DNA from 2 places in the Frankia sp. AgPm24 genome. Region 2 is predicted to be linked to the other one. Evidence: riboswitches for the same ligand, from Rfam matches in the RefSeq annotation. Region 2 holds a riboswitch; the other holds the start of a gene.
The links. Region 2 has a riboswitch for cobalamin ahead of MXD61_RS06705 (VWA domain-containing protein). Riboswitches for the same ligand answer to the same signal wherever they lie in the genome.
Positions count from the first base shown of each region.

Region 1 (4,060 bases), on a different contig from region 2:
GTGCCCTGGTACATCGAGCCCGGCAGGACGGCGACCGGCTGCTGACCGGCACCGCTGACCTTCGCGGCGATCGCGGTGTAGTCGCCGGCGATCCGGTCGAAGACCTTGCCGGCCTTCTCCTCGTCGCCGGTGAGCGCGGCCATCACCTTGATCCATTCGGCGCGGCCGAGTGGGTCGCCCTCCAGCCATTCGGCGTTGGCGACGACCGGGACCCCGCCGCGCCGGATGGCGGCGTAGTCCGGTGAGTCGGTGCCGTCGGTCATCAGCACGTCCGGCCGGCCGGTGACGACCTTCTCGACGTTGATCTTCCCGCCGGCGGCGTACTCGGTGACCCTGCCCTCGGTGATCAGGCGGCGGATGTCGGCGTTGACGACGCTGGCGGCGCTGGCCACCCCGGTCAGGGTGTCGGTGCGGTCCAGGTCGACGAGCAGCGGCAGATGGGTCGTCGATCCCGAGTACAGGCTGCGGATCGGCACCTCGATCCGTGGCGCTGATCCGAGCGCGCCGGTGAGCGTCGGCGCGGGCGCGCCGCAGTGCACCAGCACATAGGACTCGGGCCGGCCATCCGGGTAGGGCTGTTTGACGGTGAGTACCTGATAGCTCTGGTGATAGCTGATCGTGACGTTTCGGGCGTGGCTGAACGTCGATTTGACCGGGAAGTAGTCGGTGTCCTGCCTGAAGTCGGTGATGCAGCCGCGGGTGTCGGTTCCGCCCGCCGACCCCGGGTCGTCGTCCCCGCAGGCACCGAGGGACACCGTGGCAAGGAGCGCGGCGAGGACGGCGACCAGCGGCCGGACGCCACCACGGCCGCGGCGCGCCCACCTCGGCGACCGCGCAGGGGACGGATCGGATCTCCCGGGCTCGCCGCGGTGGCGTCGTCCGGCATCGATGGGAAGAAAAAGGTATGTCGGCGCGCGCACGCGGACCGCCTCTCCAACACCTCGTGGAAGGGTCACTCGGATGCCGTGGCCGGTCTCCTGGCTGACGGGTAAGCCTTCCCCGGCCCGCCTTCCCAGGCGCAACAGCAGCCCAGTGACTCCACGCGGACGACGTGGAAAAGGCCGGGAAATCCCGATCACAGTGGCGAGGGCCGCGCCGGCCTGTCACCGGCTTCCCGAACACCACGACATGGCAAAAATATGCTGAAAATTATCTGCCCGCAAGAAGTACTGGCTGATTGTGCTGCTATCACCCGGAATTTCTGCCGGTCAGTGAACCAAATGCCGGAAGAATGCCGAAGCAGGGAGATGGCCGGCCAGAACGCGAGTCATCGGGAAGGGAAACCAGCCCGGTCTCGTGGCGCGACCGCCGCCGCATCCGCGTCGTCAACCCCTGCTCAGTGGCAGGGGAAGCCGAGGAAGTGACGCGCGTCATGGACGAACTCGTGGATATGCGTATCCGAGCCGAACATCGACGTGGCGCCCTGATCGACTCCGATGAAGTAGAGCAGTAGCAGCGACAGCAGCGCGGTCAGGCCCAGGGCCGCCGCTCGAGCCGTCAGCGGGAAGGAGATCGACCGATGCCGCGACTGCGGATCGGCGATGGGTGTCGTCATAGGTGCCCCCTGGGATTGTGCGTCCCGACTGGTCGGACTGCTGGTGCTCGGGTCTGACTCCCGCCCCGCCGCCCCGAAGGACGGACGGGCCGGTCACAGTGGCGCAACCGTGCCGGGATTTCACCGGCTTCCTCGCACAAGCAATCGGATTATCTGGTTTCCACCGGGTTCCTGTCAACAACTGAGAACAGAACGGACAATGTGGCCAGCCGGCTCGGTGTGACCGGAGCGGGCAGGTCCGACGGGAACCCTGGGGTCGCGCCACGGCCACCGGGCTGGGGCCGATCATCGCGGGGTGGGCTTCTGGGATCCCGCAAGGACCGTCTGGTAGTGCCCGACTCTGGCGAGCCGGGAGGTGCGGAACGTGAGCGTGTCCTGTGCGGCTCACCTGCCATGATTAGGTCACTGAGAGTTACATTTCATCCGAATGGGTAATCGCCCGGACACCAGAGAAGCTGTGGCGGAGACTGTGAAGCCCCGACGGCCGGTCGACGATGACGAAGAATTCGCGACTGTCCCCTGGGCGGAGTACGAGCGACTGCAGGCCAGCCGGCGCCAGTTCGGCGCCGAGACCAGCCGCGGCCACATCCTGCGCGACGAACAGGCGCGGTTGCGGCAGCTCATCGCTGACGTAGCAGCCGCCCTGGGGCGGCCGAGCAGCCCCATCTGCATGTCGTGTGTACCAGCTGCGGCACGCTGCGCGAGATCGCGGAGCCCGGCCGAACCCGCTCCCGGCGCGGTCGCGCATCTGGCGGCGATCCCCGGGCTGGACGTCGTCGGCCCCGCGACGCTTGCCATCTATGGACGCCGCGAGCGCTGATGGGCCGCCTGACGGCGCCCCATCAGCCAAACCAGCGCGGTCGGCCCCACATCATGCCAGTTGCAACATCCTTGCAAGAGCGACATAGTTGCATCTGTGTTGATGCCGGCGGGTCGACGGAGCCCTTCCGGCGCCTCCGGCTGACCTGTCCGATCCGGTGCCCCGCAGTCACGACACGGACCACTCGCCGATCCAGCCGAGCGATGTGGGTCCTGCTTCCGCGTGGCCGTTGACACCATTCCCTCCTGGGCCCGCGTCGAGCCTGTTCCCCGCAGTGAGGAGACCTCTGGTGGCCCACCCATCCCCCGGCGTCGGCGAGCCGTCCCTGCCGAGGCGGCTGGCCCGGTTCCGGCACAGCCTCACGGGGGCGGACAAGCGGTCCCTGGCGGGGATGACCGCGTTTATCGTCCTGCTGCACGTGGTGGGATTTGTCGTTCTGCTCACCCTTGTCACCCCGCATGGCTACCATCTCGGCGGCGACCATCCGGTGTTCACCGCCGGGGTCGGCGTCCTGGCCTATACCTTCGGACTCCGCCACGCCTTCGACGCCGACCACATCGCCGCTGTCGACAACACCACTCGTAAGCTCATCGCCGACAACACGGCGCGGGAAGCCGAAGGTGCGGGCCCGCAACGCCGACCGCTCTCGGTCGGGTTCTGGTTCTCCCTCGGCCACTCGACGATCGTCTTCGCGCTCGCGTTCCTGCTTTCGGTCGGTATCAAGTCCCTGGTCGGGCCGGTCGAGGACGACTCCTCCAGGCTTCACACCATCACCGGCGTGATCGGCCCGTCGGTCTCAGGTGTCTTCCTGTGGGTGTTGGGGATCCTGAACCTCGCCGCTCTGCTTGGCATCGTCAAGGTCTTCCGCGAGATGCGGAACGGGCACTACGACGAGCAGGAACTCGAGCGACGGCTGGACTCCCGCGGTTTTATGAACCGTTTCCTCGGTGGCCTGACCAGGACGGTCACCAAGCCGTGGAACATCTACCCGATCGGTGTGCTGTTCGGCCTCGGATTCGACACCGCGACCGAGGTTGGCCTGCTCGTCCTCGCCGGCGGCGCCGCGGCGTTCGACCTGCCCTTCTACTCGATCCTTGTGCTGCCGATCCTGTTCGCCGCCGGTATGTGTCTCATGGACACCATTGATGGTGTGTTCATGAACGCCGCCTACGGCTGGGCATTCGCCCGTCCGGTTCGCAAGGTGTTCTACAATCTGACCATCACCACCATCTCGGTGATCGTTGCGCTCGTTATCGGCACGATCGAACTTGTCGGTGTCCTTGCTGACCGGTTCACGATCGAGTCCGGGCCGTTCGCCTGGATCGCCAACATCAACCTCGACTACGCCGGCTACGGCATCGTCGGCCTTTTCTTCCTCGCCTGGGCCATCGCGCTCGCTGTCTGGTATTTCGGCCGCGTCGAGGAACGCTGGACCGCCAACCTCCCCAGCGAATCGACCCAGCCCGCCGAAACCAGCTGACCATGCTGTCGCCCGGGATGGCCGGGATGGGTGGGGCGTACTGGTTCGGTTGGCTGTCGGTCAGGCTGGGTCCTGGTAGACGTCGGGGATGCCGTCGTGGTCGCGGTCGACAGTTTCGGCTTCCTGTATCCGGCGGTAGACACGGTTACGCAGGCGCAGGGCCACGGCGGCCAGCAGGGCGGCGAGCAGGGAGCCGGTCAGGACG
Region 1 is NZ_JALKFW010000138.1:18,999-23,058, reverse strand. It holds gene MXD61_RS06105 (ABC transporter substrate-binding protein) at 1-788, opposite strand, end outside; cobalamin riboswitch at 950-1,141, opposite strand; gene MXD61_RS06100 (CbtB-domain containing protein) at 1,337-1,555, opposite strand; cobalamin riboswitch at 1,568-1,738, opposite strand; gene MXD61_RS06095 (hypothetical protein) at 2,013-2,375, shown strand; gene MXD61_RS06090 (HoxN/HupN/NixA family nickel/cobalt transporter) at 2,665-3,855, shown strand; gene nhaA (Na+/H+ antiporter NhaA) at 3,916-4,060, opposite strand, start outside.
Region 1: it holds a riboswitch for cobalamin, as region 2 does, so the genes downstream of both, MXD61_RS06105 (ABC transporter substrate-binding protein) here and MXD61_RS06705 (VWA domain-containing protein) in region 2, are expected to answer to the same signal.

Region 2 (4,060 bases):
GAGCCCACCCGCCGCGCCATCGGCAATGCCGAAGACACCTACGCTGCTGCCGACCCCGCCACAACCCCACCGTGGGCGTGGTACGTCACCGACGCCGAGATCACCGCCCAGCAAGGCCACTCCCTGTACCTGCTGGCACTGACCCACCCGGAGTTCGCAGGCGAAGCCATCGAAAAGCTGGCCACCGCCGCAGCGAGCTACGGCCCGGAATACGAGCGCAGCCGCGCTGTCATCCTGCCCCCGCTGGCCTCCGTGCAGTTCCAAGCCGGAGACATCACCGGGGCGGTGGCCACCGGCCACGGCGCCGTGAACGCGATCACCAGCCTCTCCTCCACCCGCGGCTACGCCCGGCTGCGCGTGCTCGACACCATGGCCGTTCCGCACAGCAACCAGCCCGCAGTCGCTGACCTCCGCGATCACATCCGCAAGGCACTGGTCGCCACGACGACGTAGACCGCCCCATCCCGAGCACGGGGCCGCTGGAGCTAACGCCGCATATGTACTGGCGCGACGCGAACGGGTGCCTTCTGCCTTGACGACGAGGGACAGGCGGTCTCGTCGTCCCCCATGGTCATCGTGTCTCTGGTCATCGTGGGGTGCGCCGGCTGCGTCGATGGCGGTCAGGTGCCGACCGGCCGCGTTTGTGAGGTGCGGACGAAGGAGCTGGCGTGCTGCCGGTGCTCGTGGTGTCCGCCATGGCCGTGGTGGGCCAGTGGGTGGGGTGGTCGAGGCCGGTGGGCAGGCGGGTGGTGGCGTCGCCGCGGGCGGCGGCGAGCTGCATCGGGGTGAGGAACCACGCCCCGCGCAGGTCCCCGCCGCGCAGATCCGCCCCGCGCAGGTCGGCGCCGCGCAGATCGGCGTGGCGCAGGTCCGCGCCTCGCAGGTCGGCGCCGAGCAGCAGACGTCCGGTGAGGACCACGCCGCGCAGGTCCGCGCCGGCCAGCCGGGCGCCGATCAGATCCCCGTCGCGGACCCCGCGCCCACCGGCCCCGCGGGTGCCGGCGTCGTTCGGGCCGGCCCGGCCGGTGGACGGGGCGGCCGGGCCGCGCAGGACGGTGCTGGCCTCGGTGAGAGCGAGATGGACGGTGCGGCGGTGGAGGTCGAGGTCGACGGCGCGCAGCCGGTCCGCGTCCGTGGTGGTGGTCAGGGCGAGGGTGGCGGTGAACAGTTCCCGCAGGCGGGCGGCCAGCGCCGCGGTGTCCGAACCCGACGGGTCGAGGGCGCTCAGGGCGGCGCCCAGGTGGTAAAGCGACTCGTGGAGGACCCGCAGGACCCCGAACACGGCGAACATCACCGGCGCGTCGCCGGGGTGGGTGCGCCAGGAACGGCCGGCGAAGGTGACCTGGGTGGTCTGCTGGCCGGCGCCGAGACAGTCGAAGGCGACGCAGCCGGCGAAACCGCGTCCGGTCAGCTCGGTGTGGATACCGCAGCGATGCTCGCCGTCCAGATGCCGGCAGGCGACACCGGGGGGTTTGCTGATCGGGAAGTCCGCGGACGCGGTGAACCCGGGCACCACACAGCACAATCCCGCGCATCGGGCGCAGTCGGCGCGCAGCCCGGCCCGTACCCGCGCCACGTCCACCAGGGTGAGCGTGACCGCCGTGGCCCGGCCGGCGGCCGGGACGGACCCCGTGGCCGTCCCCGTCGTCCCCGTCGTCCCCGGGTCGGTGCAGGCGGGTGCGGGGGGTGGGCCGTCCGGTCGGGGGGTGGACACGGGGGGTCTCCTTCGCCTCGTCCCACCGGGAGCGCGGCACGTCGGCGGGTCGGGCCGGCGGGTGGGGCCTGGACGACGACGCCACCGCGGCCTGGCGGATGTGACATGCTGGCGGACGCGACAGCTAGCGGAGGAAGCCGGTGCGAATCCGGCGCGGTCCCGCCACTGTCACCGGAGAGCGCCGCCCTCCACGTGCCCTACAGCCACAGGGGCAGGTCACGACCGCCAGCGCGGTTGGAAGGCCGACGGCGGCGCGCAGGATCCGGGAGCCAGGATACTCCGGCCGTCGCGATGGACGACCACGGGCGAGGACCTGGGGAGGACCAGCGGCATGCCAGCACCACCCACAGCACCATCCGGTTCCACAGCAGCACCCGGTTCCGCGGAACCGGCCACGGCGCTCCCATCCGGTTGCGCGCAACCGTCGAGTGTCACCACCTCGCCGGCGGGTCGGGCCGATCCGTTCGCCGCGGACCGGGTCGGCGGGTTCCCGCTGGCGGCGGTCGTCGGGATGGACGATCTGCGGCTCGCGTTGCTGCTCAACGCGGTCAGCCCGGCCCTCGGCGGGCTGCTGGTGCGCGGGGAGAAGGGCACGGCCAAGTCGACCGCGGTCCGCGGGCTTGCCGACCTGCTCGCCCCGGTCGAGGTGGTCCGCGGCTGCCGGTTCGCCTGCGCCCCGGCCGCCCCCGACCCGCGCTGCCCGGACGGACCGCATCCGCCCGCCTCCCCACCCGGCGCGGACCCCACGTCCACCTCGTCCGCGTCCACCTCGCCGGTGTCCGTGTCGGTGGTGCGGCCGGTGCGGCTGGTGGAGCTGCCGGTCGGCGCGTCCGAGGACCGGGTCACCGGCAGCCTCGACCTGGACCGGGCGCTCGCCGACGGGGTGAGTGTGCTGCGTCCGGGGCTGCTGGCCGCGGCCCACCGCGGCATCCTCTACGTCGACGAGGTGAACCTGCTCGGCGACCATCTCGTCGACGTCCTGTTGGACGCGGCCGCGACCGGTGTCGCCCACGTCGAACGCGACGGGGTGTCCGCCCGGCATCCGGCGCGGTTCGTGCTGGTCGGGACGATGAACCCCGAGGAGGGCGAGCTGCGCCCGCAGCTGCTCGACCGGTTCGCGCTCACCGTCACCGTCGCCGCCAGCCGTGACCCGCGGCTGCGCGCCAAGGTGGTCCGTCGCCGCCTGGCCTACGACGCCGACCCGGCCGGGTTCGTCGCCGCCTGGGCGCCCGCGCAGGCCCGCCTCGCCGCCCGGGTGGCCGCCGCCACCGTGCGCCTGCCGGCGGTGACCCTCACCGACGCCGCGTTGGACGCGATCGCCGCGATCTGCGCCGGCCTCGACGTCGACGGGATGCGCGCCGACGTCGTGCTGGCCCGCACCGCGCTGGCACTCGCCGCCTGGTCGGGACGCGACACCGTGCGCGCCGCGGACCTGCGCACCGGCGCCCGCCTCGCCCTGCCGCATCGGCGCCGCCGCGGCCCGTTCGACGCCCCCGACCTCGACGACGCCACCCTCGCCGCGGTCCTCGCCGACGCCCTGGCCGGCCTCGATGACGCCGTGGCCGCCGAAAGCAGCGCCCGTGAGCAGGCCGAGGCCCGCCGCCAGGCCGGCGCGTCCTCGAACGCCGCCACCGCCCGCCACCCCGACACCGGGAACAGCCCCGAGGATCCTGATGGGTCGGAGGGCCCCGGCGGGAACGACGACGGCGATCACGATGAGGACGGTCCCGACGGTCCCGACGGTCCCGGTGGATCTGGCGGATCTGGGGGACCCGGCGGGTCCGGTCAGGGTCCGGGAGACGGTTCCGCGGAACCGGGCGGGATGACCGACACCGGCGACCCGGACACCAGCGACCCGCGGGCCACCACCCCCTACGACCTGGACAATCCCTACGATCTCGACCCGGACGGTGATCTTCTCACCCCGGACGACCACGACCTCGACACCGCCCGGGACGCCGCCCGGCCCGGTGACAGCGCGCAGCCTGGTGATCCCGAGCTGGCCGCTGCCGGCGCGGATGCCGACGCCCCGACCGTGGACACCCTGGCCGACGACCCGCGGGCCGCCGCACCACCCGGCGCCCACCCGCCGGGTGCGGGCCGCCCCGCCTTCCCGCCCCGTCCCACCGGGCCCACCCTGGCCCCACCCGGGCAGCGCGGCCGACACGGCGCCGCCACCAGCACCGGCGGGGACGGCGGTGTGGGCCTGCCGGGACGGGCCACCGCGACCGGGACCGCCGCCGCACCGGGAACGCTGTTTCGGCCGCGGACGCTCACCGTCGGCGGACTCGGCGCCACCTCGTCAGCCAGCGGACGCCGTTCCCCGGCGCGCACCACCCGCGGCGC
Region 2 is NZ_JALKFW010000144.1:11,823-15,882, reverse strand. It holds gene MXD61_RS06715 (helix-turn-helix domain-containing protein) at 1-453, shown strand, start outside; gene MXD61_RS06710 (pentapeptide repeat-containing protein) at 587-1,714, opposite strand; cobalamin riboswitch at 1,845-1,994, shown strand; gene MXD61_RS06705 (VWA domain-containing protein) at 2,226-4,060, shown strand, end outside.